Regions from separate parts of the Clostridium sp. genome, predicted to be linked through region 2. Evidence: riboswitches for the same ligand, from Rfam matches in the RefSeq annotation. Region 2 holds a riboswitch; each other region holds the start of a gene.

Region 1 (5,159 bases), 230 kb from region 2:
TCAGTAACGATTTAAATATGGACAGAAGCTCAAAGATTCTTTTGATTACAGGTTCGAATATGTCGGGGAAAAGTACTTTTTTACGAACGGCAGGTGTGAATTTAATACTTGCCTATACGGGAGCCGCTGTATGTGCTGATTATTTTAGATGTTCCATAATGAATATATATACCTGCATGAGAATAAGTGATAATCTTGATAAAAATGTATCTTCATTTTATGGAGAAATTTTAAGGATAAAATCCATTGTAGAGGCTGCCAAAAGAGGTGAAAATATATTTTTCCTTCTGGATGAAATTTTCAAGGGTACCAATTCAATAGACAGACATGCAGGTGCTAAAATACTAATAAATGAGTTGAATAGCTTAAGTACATGTGGTATGGTATCAACTCATGACCTGGAATTATGTGATTTGGAAAATAAAAATAACAGTAGTATAAAAAATTATTACTTTAGAGAATATTATAAAAACAATAAAATATATTTTGATTATAAGCTTCATAGAGGTATATCCAAGACGCGTAATGCCTTATACTTAATGAAAATGGCAGGAATTGATATTTCCGACAATATAAAATCCGATTAAAAAATCAGGCAAGAATTCTCGCCTGATTTTTTTAACTCATTTAGAAATTATCCGCCAACAGTTCAAAGTATGCTTTTGGATGTGCACAGGCAGGACAGGATTCTGGAGCTGAAGTTCCTTCATATATATATCCACAATTATTACATTTCCATTTATATACTTTGTCCTTAGTAAATACTCTGTCTTCTTCTATGTTTTTAAGTAAAGCTTTGTATCTCTCTTCATGGTGCTTTTCAACTTCAGCAATTTTTCTGAAAACTGTTGCAATTGTGCTAAAACCTTCTTCATCGGCAACTTTTGCAAATGCAGGGTATAATTGAGACCACTCTTCATTTTCTCCTGCTGCTGCTGCTTTCAAATTTGTTTTGGTGTCTCCTAAAGCAACTGGATAGGAAGCGTTTATTTCAACAGCCTCTCCACATAAATCTTCATTTAAAAATTTGAAAAATCTCTTGGCATGTTCTTTTTCGTTATTTGCGGTTTCTGTAAATATGTTGGAAATTTGGACATATCCTTCTTTTTTTGCTGTAGAAGCATAGAAAGTGTATCTATTTCTAGCCTGTGATTCTCCAGCAAAAGCTTTAAGTAAACTTTCTGCAGTTTTTGTACTTTTTAAAGATCCCATAAAATACCTCCTAAAATGTTTTTAGTAGTTATATGAGTACATATAACTATCCAATTACCTACTATATTCAATATATATTTAATAAATCCTTCTAAATGTATAAAAAAAGTATAGTATGAGTCTTAAAATAGTGATTTAGTTTAAAAACTAGATTTAATTTTGTGTAATTATAATATATGATATAATTTATTAGGAAATGACTTATAATAATAACTAGCAAATAATAATTATCATAAACTTACAGATATTGACTAATTGTATGACTTGGTTCATAATGTTAAAAGTAGATTAAGTGTCAGGATAAAGGACTAGGAGGAATAAAATGCAGAATACTTTAGATGATAAATATAAAAATCCAAAGGCAGCCAATGAATTAAAAAGAGGGCTTAAGGCAAGACATTTGAATATGATTGCACTTGGTGGTGCTATTGGTACAGGTATATTTTTAGCTCTGGGAAAAACTATAAATCAAGCTGGACCTGGAGGTGCACTGGTAGCATATATATGTATAGGCATTATGGTATACTTTTTAATGACAAGCTTGGGAGAAATGGCAACTTTTATGCCGGATTCAGGATCATTTGGTACATATGCTACAAAATTTGTGGATCCGGCTCTAGGGTTTGCTCTTGGATGGAACTACTGGTATAATTGGGCTATTACAGTAGCTGCAGAGATGGTAGCAGGTGCGGTTATAATGAAATACTGGTTTCCTTATGTACAATCTGTTATATGGAGTATATTGTTTTTGACAATTATAGTAACACTGAACTTATTATCTGCAAAAGCTTATGGAGAATCTGAATTTTGGTTTGCAGGTATAAAAGTTACTACAGTTATAGTATTTCTGATAACAGGGGTTGCCATGATATTTGGAATATTTAATGGAAATCCTGTTGGAATTGAGAATTTTACTGTTGGAGATGCACCTTTTGTAGGAGGAGGAAAATCCATATTCCTGATATTTTTAATTGCAGGATTTTCCTTTCAGGGTACGGAACTTGTAGGTATTGCAGCCGGTGAAAGCGAGAATCCGGACAAGACAATACCAAAAGCTATAAATACTATATTCTGGAGAATAATATTATTTTATCTTGGAACTATAATTGTAGTAGGCGCATTGATTCCATATACTAAAGCAGGTGTTCAGACAAGCCCATTCACAATGATATTTCAAAAAGCGGGGATATCTGGGGCGGCTTCTCTTATGAATGCAGTTATATTGACATCGGTACTTTCCTGTGGGAATTCAGGTATGTATGCATCTTCGAGAATGTTGTATTCCATGGCTAATGACGGCAAGGCACCCAGAATTTTTGGAAGGGTAAATTCAAAGGGTGTACCTGTGAATGCAGTTATTATTACTACAGTAGTTGCTTCTGCCTGTTTTTTAACAGGAATTTATGCAGAGAGTTCGGTGTATGTATGGCTCGTAGCTGCGTCAGGACTTTCAGGGTTTATAGCATGGCTTGGTATAGCAATATGTCACTTCAGGTTTAGAAGGGCATGTATGGTTCAGGGGAAGGATGTATCAAAACTCAAATATAGGGCTAAATTTTTCCCGCTGGGGCCTATAATTGCATTTATACTTTGTACGATTGTAGTGTTTGGACAGGGTATTACATATTTTCAGGAAAGTAAAATAGACTGGGGTGGAGTAATATCTTCCTATATAGGGATACCTTTATTTCTAATTTTATTGATAGTTTATAAGAAAAGAGAGAATACAAAATTTATAAAGTTAAAAGATGTAGAATTAAATGATAATATTGACACATCAAAATTAAGTTGATATAATTAGTTGCGTGTCAGGTATAAATTCTGAACTTATCAAGAGAGGTGGAGGGGACAGGCCCTTTGAAATCCGGCAACCAGTATGAAAGTGTTTTGTACAATGGTGCTAATTCCTGCAGCGGGAGCTGAAAGATGAGATATTGTTTTGTAATTAAGTCTGAGGTTTTCCTCGGACTTTTGTTTTTTGCTAAGACTTTATATGGGAGGATGAAATATATTGATAGATATTAGTAATATTGGTAAAAGTTTTGGTGGCAAAAATGTATTAAAAGATATAAATCTCCACATAGAAGAGGGCGAGATATTTGGTATAGTAGGACACAGCGGTGCAGGAAAGTCAACTCTTCTCAGGTGCTTAAACGGTCTTGAGACCTATGATACAGGAAGCATAAAAGTTATGAATAAAGAAGTAAAAGACTTAAAAGGCAAACAGATAAGGATATTTAGAAGAAATCTCGGAATGATATTTCAAAATTTTAATCTGCTCAATAGAAAAAATGTGTATTCGAATATATCACTTCCACTTGAAGTGTGGGGTATTGATAAAAATGAAATGAGGAAAACAGTTAATAATTTGCTGCAACTTGTAGGATTGGAAGATAAGGCCGAAAGTATGCCGAGGGAATTGAGCGGAGGTCAAAAACAAAGGGTAGCTATTGCAAGAGCACTTTCACTAAATCCCAGCATATTACTGTGTGATGAAGCTACCTCGGCTCTTGACCCAAATACCACTAAATCAATACTTGAATTGCTGAAAAAAATAAACAGAGAGTTTAAAATAACCATAGTTGTGGTAACACATCAAATGGAAGTAATAAAGGAAATATGTAATAAAGTAGCTATTATTGATGAGGGAGAGATAAAAAAATCAGGTACGGTAGAAGAAATATTTTTGAAACCTGGTAAAAATTTAAAAAAGCTGCTTGGTGCTGATAGCATATTGCCGGATCAGGGAATAAACATAAGAATATTTTTCCCGAAGAATATAAGTCAGGGGAATCTTATAACGTCCATGGCAATAGATTTGAATATAAAATTTTCAATAGTATGGGGAAAACTTGAGAAATTTCGAAGTGATGTACTTGGAAGTCTTGTTATAAATATAAATGAAAAAGATAAAGAGATCATATGTGAATATCTTTCTTCAAGAAATGTAAGCTGGGAGGTTGAATAATATGGGATTTTCAGAAACATTTACAGAAATACTGCTTCCTGCCATTGGACAGACATTATATATGGTAGTTGTGTCTACAATACTTGCTGTAATTATAGGTTTCATACCTGCCATTTTGTTGATAGTGACTGAAGAAAATGGATTAAGGCCTAACAGAGCAGTGTATAAGGTACTTGATGTAATAATAAATTTATTGAGGTCTTTTCCTTTTATAATACTTATGATAGCAATTTTCCCATTAACTAAATTGATAGTTGGCAAAACTATAGGTACTACAGCGGCCATAGTTCCAATTACAATAGCGGCAGCTCCATTTGCAGCAAGGGTAATTGAATCATCTCTTAAGGAAATAGATCCTGGAATAATAGAAGCGGCAAAATCTTTTGGAGCAAGCAATACACAGATAATATTCAAAGTGATGATCAAGGAGGCACTTCCTTCAATAGTTCTTGGAATAACGCTTACAGTTATAAGTATAGTTGGATGCTCGGCTATGGCAGGAACTGTAGGTGGCGGCGGACTTGGAGATGTAGCTATAAAGTATGGATATTATAGATTTGAAACTGACGTAATGATATATACGGTAATAATACTTATAATATTTGTTCAGCTGCTTCAGACTATAGGAAATCTGATATATAGAAAACTTAATAAATAATAGTAGAGTATGGAATGTAACTTCAAGCATGAAAAGCTTGGAGTTATATTTTTTTAAGAATATATATTTTTTATGTTACAATGTTATATAGTAATTATTGAAATGAAAGGGAGGTCTTTAAATGAGCATAGCGGCTTTTTTTGATATAGATGGAACTCTTTATAGAGAAGGACTTATGACTGAAGTATTTAAGAAACTTGTAAAATATGAGGTAATTCCACCTGAAAGATGGTATAAAGAAGTAAAGCCGGAATATGAAAAATGGGATAGAAGACAGGGCAACTATGATAACTATCTTTTGAAAATGGCATATATATATAT
Region 2 (5,159 bases):
GGACTAAAGGTTTACTATGGTTCATTGACATTATCTGAAGTTGAAAAACATTTTGGACATATGGTATGTAAAACCGATATTATGATTTCCGACAGTCAAAATTCAGTGTCCTTATGCGGTGTGGAATTTAAAGTTGTGCATACTCCGGGGCACAGTCCAGGGCATATATGCATTGTTACACCGGATGATGTAGGATATCTGGGAGATGCCCTTATAAGCCATGATGTTATGAAAAGTGCCAAAATGCCATATGCCTATATGCTGAAGCAGGATCTGGAAAGCAAAATGAAGCTTTATGATTTACACTGCAGCGATTATATATTGTCACATAAAGGTGTATATGATAATATTACGGGGCTTATAGAGGATAATATATACTTTTATAAAAATAGAGCCATGAATATATTAAGAAATATGGATGGAGCCATGAAATTGGAGGATATTTTCAGTACTGTTGTAAAAGACTTTAATATTCCTATAAACAGCATCTATAAATATAATGTAATAGAGAGGATGCTGGTTTCATATCTTGAGTATCTTGAAGAGGTGGGACTTATAAAGCAGGATGTATATGATAAAGAACTCAAGTATTCGAGAATTTAATTTGTATTAATTTTAATTACAGATTGGAGCGGCGATGACGTATAAAATTTATGATTTTGATGATTGTGAAATTAAAACAATTGGAACTGATGATATAAATATTATATCTGAATTTTGTAGAAGGTGCAGTGATTATTATGTAATGCATGGAGGAATTGAAGCTTCAAGGAGAGATGTTGAGGAAATATTTGAAGAGTTGCCGCCAGGTAAAGATTATGGAGATAAATTTGTTTTTGGAATATTTAAGAATAATAAACAGCTTGTAGGTATTGTTGACATTGTGAAGGATTTTCCTGTTTCCACACAGTGGATGCTTGGATTAATGCTTATTGATCCAATGGAAAGAGGTAGAGGTCTTGGCAGAATGGTACATTTTAGATTAACAGAATGGGCGGTCAATCTTGGGGCTGGGTCCTTTAGAATTGGTGTTATCGATAAGAATGTCAAGGGAATTGGTTTCTGGAAGAGTTTGGGTTACAGAGAAATAAGGAAGGGAAAAATTCAGTTAAAAGATAAGACAAATCAATTGTATGTAATGGTGCTCAATTTATAGATGAAATAGTGAGAGAGGCGGAGGGACTTGGTCCTATTGTGCCCGCCAACGATGAAAAGCGGATATAAATTTATGGCGGCACTGTTTATACAATATCTAAGTCCGCTTTCCATATATAATTTTGCCGTTTCTAACCAGGTATACAACCCTCCCTATGCTTACCCTTCCATCATTGGATTTTATTTCAACTTTTATTCCTCTTGGATGATCATGTTTTGTAAGTTTACGAACAACAACTCCAAAAGTTAAATCTTCTATTTTAGATGCAGATCTCTGCATTGACTTTTCACAGATATATACTGTATCACCTATATTGATGGAATTTACAAGTTTACATTCATTAGATCTGTCTTTAAAATAATCTTTTTCCATATGTATTCACCTCAGCTCAGCTATACTTATTTTCATATTAAGATAAGTATAGCAGACTTGGGGATGAAATGATATTATTTTAAGATATGAGGCTTATGGTGGTGCTTTGTTTCCAATCTTAAACAACAAAATATCATCTTTCATGCGTTTGCCCTGAAGAAAATTTAAGTTTTTCTTGACAAAAAATTATAAACACTATATTATAATAGATAAATTGCAAATAATTAAATATTTAATTTCTTATCAAGAGAGGCGGAGGGACTGGCCCTATGATGCCCGGCAACCTGGATGTATATTATATATGTTCAATGGTGCCAATTCCAGCAGGAATACCTGAAAGATGAGAAGCAAAGGAACATCAAACTTCCTATGGTTTCTCCATAGGGAGTTTTTAATTTATAGTCTTTAGTGGAAGTAAAGAACATACTTCTTACCTAAATGAAAGAAAGCACAGTGAGGAGGAAAACAAGTGCATAAACTATGTACTAAGTCAAAATACTTGAACTCTAATAAGTATTTTGACTTAATGGGAATTTTTAATTTATAGTGTAAAAAACTTTACACTAACCAAAAAAGATTTAGGGGGAATTTTTATGAAAAAATTTAAGTTTGGTATTTTGATTTCACTAATAAGTATTTTTATATTGTCATCTTTTACAGGATGCGGCAGTAAAAGCGATACAAGCAGTGACAAGTCAGCAGAAAGTAAAAAACCAGTTGAACTGTTGAACGTTTCTTATGATCCTACAAGAGAATTGTATGAAGAATATAATAAAGCTTTTGCAAAGTACTGGAAAGAAAAAAGTGGTCAGGATGTTACTATAAAACAGTCGCATGGAGGTTCAGGAAAACAGGGAAGATCAATTATAGAGGGACAGGAAGCTGATGTTGCAACGCTTGCCCTTGCATATGATATAGATGCAATTCAGAAGGCAGATTTAATTAATGAAGGCTGGCAGAAAAAATTTAAGGATAATAGCTCGCCTTATACGTCAACCATAGTATTTCTTGTTAGAAAAGGAAATCCTAAAAATATAAAGGACTGGGATGATCTCACAAAAAAAGGTGTATCAATAGTAACTCCAAATCCTAAAACATCAGGCGGTGCCAGATGGAATTATCTTGCAGCCTGGGGATATGCTTTAAAGAAAAACAATAATGATCAGGCGAAAGCAAAAGAATTTGTGAAAAATTTATATGCAAATGTTGCAGTGCTGGATTCAGGTGCAAGAGGTGCAACCACTACCTTTGTTGAAAGAGGAGTTGGAGATGTACTCATAGCCTGGGAAAATGAGGCTTTTCTATCAGTGAAAGAATTGGGAAAAGATAAGTTCGATATAGTTGTGCCTTCAGTAAGTATACTTGCAGAACCACCTGTAGCAGTAGTTGACAAGGTAGTGGATAAAAAAGGTACGAGAAAAGTTGCAGAAGCATATTTGAATTACCTGTACTCTAAAGAAGGACAGGAAATAGCTGCAAAGAACTACTACCGCCCGAGAGACAAAGAAATTGCCAAAAAATATGAAAGCCAATTTCCGAAGATAAATTTGTTTACAATAGATGATGTATTTGGAGGATGGGCTAAGGCACAGAAAACCCATTTTGATGATGGTGGAACTTTTGATCAGATATATCAACCTAAAAAGTAATAAGTTAGGTAAAAATAGGGAGGATACATGAGATGGCTAGAAAGACAAGAGTTATTCCGGGATTTAATATATCTATGGGATTAGCTGTTTTATATTTAAGTTTGATAGTTCTAATTCCACTCAGTACAATATTGATTCAGACGTCAAAAATGGGATTTGATGAATTCCTGAAAGTTGTTACAAATCCAAGGGTAGTTGCATCGTATAAAATAAGCTTTGGCTGTGCATTTATAGCAGCTTCCATAAATACCATATTTGGGTTGATTATTTCCTGGGTACTGGTAAGATATGATTTCCACTTCAAGAGATTTATTGATGGATGTATAGACCTGCCATTTGCTCTCCCTACAGCTGTTGCAGGTATTTCACTTACGACACTTTACTCAAAAAACGGATGGATTGGTTCTTTTCTTTCCAAGTTTGGCATAGAGGGATCATTTTCTACATTTGGAATCACTGTGGCATTGGTATTTATAGGTATACCATTTGTTGTGCGTACAGTTCAGCCTGTTCTTGAAGATCTGGATTCAAGTATAGAAGAAGCAGCTTCGACTCTTGGTGCATCCAGGATACAGATATTTTTCAAAGTAATACTTCCACAACTCCTTGCTCCACTTTTAACGGGATTTTCACTTGCTTTTGCAAGAGGTATAGGAGAATATGGTTCTGTTGTATTTATAGCAGGAAACAAGCCGATGAAGACAGAGATAGCTCCACTTTTAATAATGACCAAGCTTGAGCAGTTTGATTATTCGGGAGCTACAGCTATAGCCCTGATTATGCTTGTATTTTCATTTTTCATGCTGTTTGTTATAAATTTAATTCAATGGAAATCCAATAAGTATGCATAGGAGTGATAAAGTTGAAAAATAGAAATTATTCTGGATCTGGTGCTGTTAAATTTCTACTCATAGCAATAACAATAATATTTTTATTTATAATGCTTGGAATGCCATTGATACTCATACTGATGGAGGCCTTTAAAAAAGGTAAAGATGCATATATTATGGCTATTACAGAGGAAAATACTGTTTCAGCCATAAAACTTACTTTAATAGCTTCAGGTATTGCAGTTCTTTTAAATACTGTATTTGGTATAATAATGGCTTTTGCCGTATCAAAATTTAAATTCAAAGGCAGAAATTTTTTAATAACATTGATAGATCTTCCATTTGCTATTTCACCGGTTATAGCAGGACTTATATATGTGCTGACTTTTGGAAGAGGAGGTTTATTTTACAACTTTTTATTCCAGAATGATATTAAGATAATTTTCGCACTGCCGGGGATAATTTTGGCTACGATATTTGTTACATTCCCCTTTGTATCCAGGGAGATAATACCACTGATGATTACACAGGGAACTGATGAGGAAGAAGCAGCAGCCTCCATGGGGGCAAATTTATGGACAATATTCAGAAAAATAACGCTGCCAAATATAAAATGGGGACTGCTTTATGGAATAGTGCTGTGCAGTGCCCGTGCAATAGGTGAATTTGGAGCCGTTTCAGTAGTTTCCGGACATATAAGGGGTGAGACGAATACTCTTCCGCTTCATGTGGAAATATTGTATAATGAATATCAGTTTTCGGCATCTTTTGCAGTATCATCTATTTTGGTGTTTATAGCCATAATTATATTGATTCTGAGAAATATTATTGAGTGGAAAGCAAAAAAAGAGGTGAAATAGAGATGTATGTTCAAGTTAAAAATCTTAACAAGAAATTTGGAAGTTATGACGCTTCAAAAAATATATCATTCGAAATAGACAAAGGTAAATTAGTAGCCCTTCTTGGACCCAGTGGAAGTGGAAAAACTACGATACTTCGCATAATTGCAGGACTTGAGACTGCCGACAGTGGTGAAGTTTATATCGACGGAAAACTGGTAAACAATATACCTTCAGGTAAAAGGGGAATAGGATTTGTTTTTCAGAACTATGCCCTTTTCAGGAATATGACCGTTTATCAGAATATAGCATT
Region 3 (5,159 bases), 1.6 Mb from region 2:
CGGCCCATTGCACCGACATAAGTTCTGCGGTTGATCAGCCGAATATATCTTCCCGCATTTTGAACATTCCAGATACTTTAAATAAGTCATGGGAACAATCTCCTCCATCCAAAATCTTATATTATATGTTATATGAAAATGGATTTTCCACTTTTGTAAAGAACTCATCATATATTTGACTTTTAATACGTGTAAAATCATAGCTGCTTCTGTCTCTGGGCCTAGGTAAACCAACAGGTATAATCTTCTTGACTCTGCCGGGTCTACTGGACAATACAACCACCCTGTCTCCAAGATAAACTGCTTCATCTATATCATGGGTTACAAGTATCATGGTAGTATTTTCCTTCTTCCATATTTTAAGAATTTCCTGCTGCATATTAATGCGTGTCATAGCATCCAGTGCACCAAAAGGCTCATCCAGCAGCAACAGTTTTGGTTTGTTTATAAGTGACCTGGCAATACTTATTCTCTGTTTCATCCCTCCTGATAGCTGGGAAGGATAGGACTTCGCAAAATTAGTTAATTCAACCAGGTCCAACTGTTCATAAACCAGCTTTCTCTTTTCTTCTTTGGACATCTTCTTGCTTATTCCGAATTCTATATTTTTTTCTACTGTAAGCCATGGGAAAAGTCTGGATTCCTGAAACACCATTCCTCTGTCTATTCCAGGACCATCGACAGCCTTACCATAGGAAAGTATATTACCTACATAATCTCTATCCAGACCGACTATTATTCTAAGCAGAGTACTTTTCCCGCATCCACTTGATCCAACAATACTTAAAAACTCTCCCTGTTTAACTGATAAATTTATATTGTTTAAAACATTGAGATCACCACCTTCTTTTTTAAAAGTTTTATTCAAATTTTCTATTTCAATAGCACCTGGTTTCTCCTGTACCACGGACATGATTTCTCAACTCCCTAATTAATCAATCTTAGCTACCTGAATCCCATCTTACAACTAAAATTTGCAGCTTCTTTATTATATAATCTATCAAGAATCCAATTACACCTATTGAAGCAACCCCTACCAGCATTATATCCGGTTGTGATAATTCTCTTGCATAGGATATTGAATATCCTATACCTGAAGTTGCTGCAATTATCTCTGCTGTAATTACACTCATCCATGCACTTCCAATTCCAATGCGCAGGCCTGTAAAAATAGATGGCAGTGCTGATGGAAAAACTATTTTTTCAAGTGTCTCAAGCTTACTTTTTTCTAATATTTCAGAAACTTCCAAATACTTTTTGTCTGCTCCCTTTATTCCATAAATAGTATTTATAAGTATCGGCCAAAAACTTCCGATTACTATTACCGTTATTTTAGAAGCTTCACCTATTCCCATCCATAGTATAAGAACGGGAACCCATGCCACAATAGGAATTGGTCTTAAAAACCCTATAAGCAGGTCAACAGCATTTTCTGCTATTCTGAACAATCCAATGAATATACCACATATTATTCCTAAAGATGCACCTATACAATAGCCTTTTATAACTCTCAGTATACTTATAGACAAATTTCTCGCCAGATCTCCACTTTTAACCATATCTATAAATGCCAGAAATATGGTATGAGGAGACGGTAGTACGGACTGTTTAATAAGTCCTCTATCACTTAAAATTTGCCACAGTATAATAAGTATTATCGGAACTATAAGTGCAATACCTATTCTACCAATAAATTTAATTTTTTTACTAAAGCCGGACTTTACGTTCATCTTTACACACCTCATATTTTGACTTAATTAAGAAAGCTGTTTTTCAAATAAGAAAAACAGCTTGAATTCAATCTAAAACATTTCAAAATCAACTATTTTTCTTATCTCTCAGAATAGTAAATACTCTGCAGGAATTAACACCATTGCATTCTAATGAAAAATGCTGGTTGTCGGGCTTCATAGGGCCAGTCCCTCTGCCTCTCGTGATAAGAGAATATACAGTTTTCAACATATAATTATATATTCCACTTTGTCAATAATCCACTATTAAATTTTCTATAAATTATGCAAATACAAAAAATCCTGTTCTCTTAATGCAGAGGCAGAATTTATCCGCGGTCCCACTCTGTTTACTGTAAATAGATTCTCATACAGCAACTCTATAATTAATGCTCAAGAATGCACTTCAGTTAATTCCGTTCAGGACTTCTCACAGCTTACAAAAATCCCTCTCTTCGAACTTTTCTCAACCTACTCTTCTCCATCATTGCAAATATTTCTTTTATATTTCTTCAACTTTGTGTATTATTATATCAAAGAAAATAATATATTACAAATACCAAAAACATATCTAATTTATAGCTATAAGATATAAATTATGAAGGGTGATTATCATGGATATAAGACAACTCAAGTACTTTCTTACAATAGTAGAAAAGGGAAGTATAACTAAAGCTGCACGACAACTTCACATAGCACAGCCTCCATTAAGTCAGCAGCTCAAACTGCTGGAAAAAGAGCTTGGAATTAAATTGATAGAAAGAAATACAAGAAAGCTGCAAATAACTGATGCGGGAAGGATACTTCAATACCGTTCCAAACAAATTCTTGAACTGACTAAAAATACAAAAAAAGAACTTGAAAATTTAAAGGACGGATTTAAGGGTATACTATCTATAGGTACAGTAGCATCTTCCGGTACTACAATACTGCTGAAAAAATTAAATGATTTTCATGAAAAGTATCCCCACATAAACTTTACTATAAGAGAAAGCAGCACCTCTGAAATTCTCAAACTCCTCAATACAGGAATTATAGAAGTTGGTATAGTATTTACTCCTTTTAATTCTGAAAAGTTTGAATCATTGCTGCTTCCAAGTGAATCAATGGTTGCAGTTGTAAAACAGGGTTCCTATTTTGACAGTCTCAAAAATAAAATCAGTTTAGACGGTTTAATAAACAAGCCGTTGATAGTAGACCACAAATTTAAAGATATGCTAATTTCATCCTGTCATCAAATTGGTTTCGAACCTAGAATACTATGTGAAAATGAAGATGCAAGGTCGGTTTTACTATGGGCTGCTACTGGTATTGGTATAGGTGTGGTTCCAAAATCTGCTTCAGAGCTGATTCCCCGACTAAGTTTAAAATATATTGAAATAAACGAATTATCCCTCAAAACTCGTCCTGCAGTAGTATGGGTTAGAAATAGGTATTTATCCGATATAGCCAAAGACTTTATAAATACATTTTGAATATCTTTAAATATGCTATATTCACAAGTTATCAACATATTATCAACATATATTGTGGATAAGTTTATAAAGAGGAGGTACCTACCTCCCCTTTTTCTACTTGTCTACTTTGTTTTTGATTATCCTGCTATATTCATTTAGCAATGAATCCAACATCTTACTTGCTGCAATTACTTCCGGATTTAATAAATTGTTTTTCTGTTTGACTAAATCATTCAGATGTTTTCTCAATTCCTGCATTTCCAACAGAATATCTTTTATATTAGACATGTTTCTTCCCTCCTTCCCTAATAATTACTATAAAGGAAGAAACATTCTAAAAAATATTAATTTTGTATAAAACAAGATATCTGGGATTCAATAAAATGGACAATTCCAAAAAAGTTTAATTATTTTACTGATAATTTTTCAATTTGTATTGTAATTTTAACGGTAATTGTAGTAGCATTATTATAATAACATTTTTACTATAGGAAGGTGAGTACAATATCACTAATAGAAAATCAGCCTCCATGCCCAGATGATAAACTGTTTTCAATACAGGCGGACAAAATAATAAATATATTCAAAAACATACAGCGATCTTTAACTACAAAGTTCAAAAAAAGTGCAAATAAATATGGCTTTACAGTGCCGCAGCTTTCGGTTATATTTCATTTGTACAAAATGCCTTATGTAACCTTGAATGAATTAAGCGAATGCATGATGCTTACTAAAAGTACTGTTTCAGGCATAATAGACAGGCTTGAAAAGCAGGGCATAGTAATCAGGGAAATCCCTGAAGACAATCGCAGAATTGTCAGGCTTTCTCTTTCCAACGATTTCAAAGAAAAACATGATATTTCCTCTATGAAAAAGGAATTCATTTCCGATTGTATTCTTGACATTATAAAAGATATGGGACCCGTGGAAACAGACAATTTCATTTCTTCATTGGAACACTTTAATTCACTTATAAAAAAATAGCAGCAGTGAACCAGAATTTAAAACTGGTTCACTACTGCTTGTATTTCATCTGTATCTTTCTTTAAGCTGCCTGTCTATATCTCTCTTAGCAGCTTTTTCCATAAGCACATTTCTCTTGTCATAGTCTTTTTTACCCTTTCCAACTGCCAGGTTTACCTTTACCATTCCATGTTTAAGGTACAGTGCAAGCGGCACTAAAGTATATCCTCTCTGTGCCGTATATCCCAGTAATTTACTTATCTCGGATTTATGCAGAAGCAGTTTTCTTGTTCTGAGCGGATCTTTATTATATATATTCCCCTTTTCATAAGGACTTATATGCATGTTTCTGACAAAGATTTCACCGTTTATTATATCCGCATAACTATCCTTTAAATTGGCTTTGCCTTCTCGTATGGATTTTACCTCTGTCCCTACAAGTTCTATACCGGCTTCCATTGATTCTTCTATGAAGTAGTCATGTCTTGCCTTCCTATTTTCAGCAAGAGTTTTGCTTCCAGTTTTGTTTTTTGCCATAAATCTCACCCCTTTTAAGCTTCAAAATCCAGAGTTTCCACATCTGCTATCTGTTCCTCCTGCTGTTTTACCAGTTCAAAATAAATTTCATGAGCGGCTAAATCCACCTTCAATACCTGTATCCTTACCTCGTCACCCAATTTGTAGATTTTCCTGGACTTTTCTCCCATAAGTGAAAGATGCCTGTCATCATATATATAATAATCATCCGTCATAGTGCTCAAGTGCACCAGGCCTTCTATTGTATTTTCAAGTTCCACGAACATCCCGAAGTTGGTTACAGATGATACTATTCCATTATACTCTTCACCTATTCTCTTGCTCATATACTCCGCCTTTTTCAGATCATCCACTTCTCTTTCGGCATCCTGGGCGATTCTTTCCATTTCAGAAGACTGCCTTGCTGCATAATCCACTTTTACATCAAGACTTTTTATCTCTTTTTCATCCAGTTTTCCATTTATAAATTCTT

Evidence for each region. Region 2 has a riboswitch for S-adenosylmethionine ahead of LKE46_RS05220 (sulfate ABC transporter substrate-binding protein). Riboswitches for the same ligand answer to the same signal wherever they lie in the genome.
Region 1: linked by a shared signal. The riboswitch ahead of LKE46_RS06295 (methionine ABC transporter ATP-binding protein) and the one ahead of LKE46_RS05220 (sulfate ABC transporter substrate-binding protein) in region 2 are both predicted to bind S-adenosylmethionine.
Region 3: linked by a shared signal. The riboswitch ahead of LKE46_RS12875 (ABC transporter permease) and the one ahead of LKE46_RS05220 (sulfate ABC transporter substrate-binding protein) in region 2 are both predicted to bind S-adenosylmethionine.

Annotation. Positions count from the first base shown of each region.
Region 1 covers NZ_JAKVOI010000001.1:1,276,042-1,281,200, reverse strand. Annotated here, with positions in the region: gene LKE46_RS06310 (MutS family DNA mismatch repair protein) at 1-587, shown strand, start outside; gene rbr (rubrerythrin) at 628-1,212, opposite strand; gene LKE46_RS06300 (amino acid permease) at 1,535-3,004, shown strand; SAM riboswitch class I at 3,037-3,145, shown strand; gene LKE46_RS06295 (methionine ABC transporter ATP-binding protein) at 3,224-4,180, shown strand; gene LKE46_RS06290 (methionine ABC transporter permease) at 4,182-4,838, shown strand; gene LKE46_RS06285 (HAD-IB family hydrolase) at 4,960-5,159, shown strand, end outside.
Region 2 covers NZ_JAKVOI010000001.1:1,041,270-1,046,428, forward strand. Annotated here, with positions in the region: gene LKE46_RS05205 (MBL fold metallo-hydrolase) at 1-603, shown strand, start outside; gene LKE46_RS05210 (GNAT family N-acetyltransferase) at 638-1,156, shown strand; gene LKE46_RS05215 (DUF2196 domain-containing protein) at 1,253-1,528, opposite strand; SAM riboswitch class I at 1,766-1,875, shown strand; gene LKE46_RS05220 (sulfate ABC transporter substrate-binding protein) at 2,122-3,177, shown strand; gene cysT (sulfate ABC transporter permease subunit CysT) at 3,210-4,028, shown strand; gene cysW (sulfate ABC transporter permease subunit CysW) at 4,040-4,867, shown strand; gene LKE46_RS05235 (sulfate/molybdate ABC transporter ATP-binding protein) at 4,870-5,159, shown strand, end outside.
Region 3 covers NZ_JAKVOI010000001.1:2,635,027-2,640,185, forward strand. Annotated here, with positions in the region: gene LKE46_RS12865 (threonine synthase) at 1-90, opposite strand, end outside; gene LKE46_RS12870 (ABC transporter ATP-binding protein) at 122-913, opposite strand; gene LKE46_RS12875 (ABC transporter permease) at 942-1,730, opposite strand; SAM riboswitch class I at 1,829-1,943, opposite strand; gene LKE46_RS12880 (LysR family transcriptional regulator) at 2,345-3,205, shown strand; gene LKE46_RS12885 (aspartyl-phosphate phosphatase Spo0E family protein) at 3,302-3,475, opposite strand; gene LKE46_RS12890 (MarR family winged helix-turn-helix transcriptional regulator) at 3,683-4,171, shown strand; gene smpB (SsrA-binding protein SmpB) at 4,217-4,687, opposite strand; gene rnr (ribonuclease R) at 4,702-5,159, opposite strand, start outside.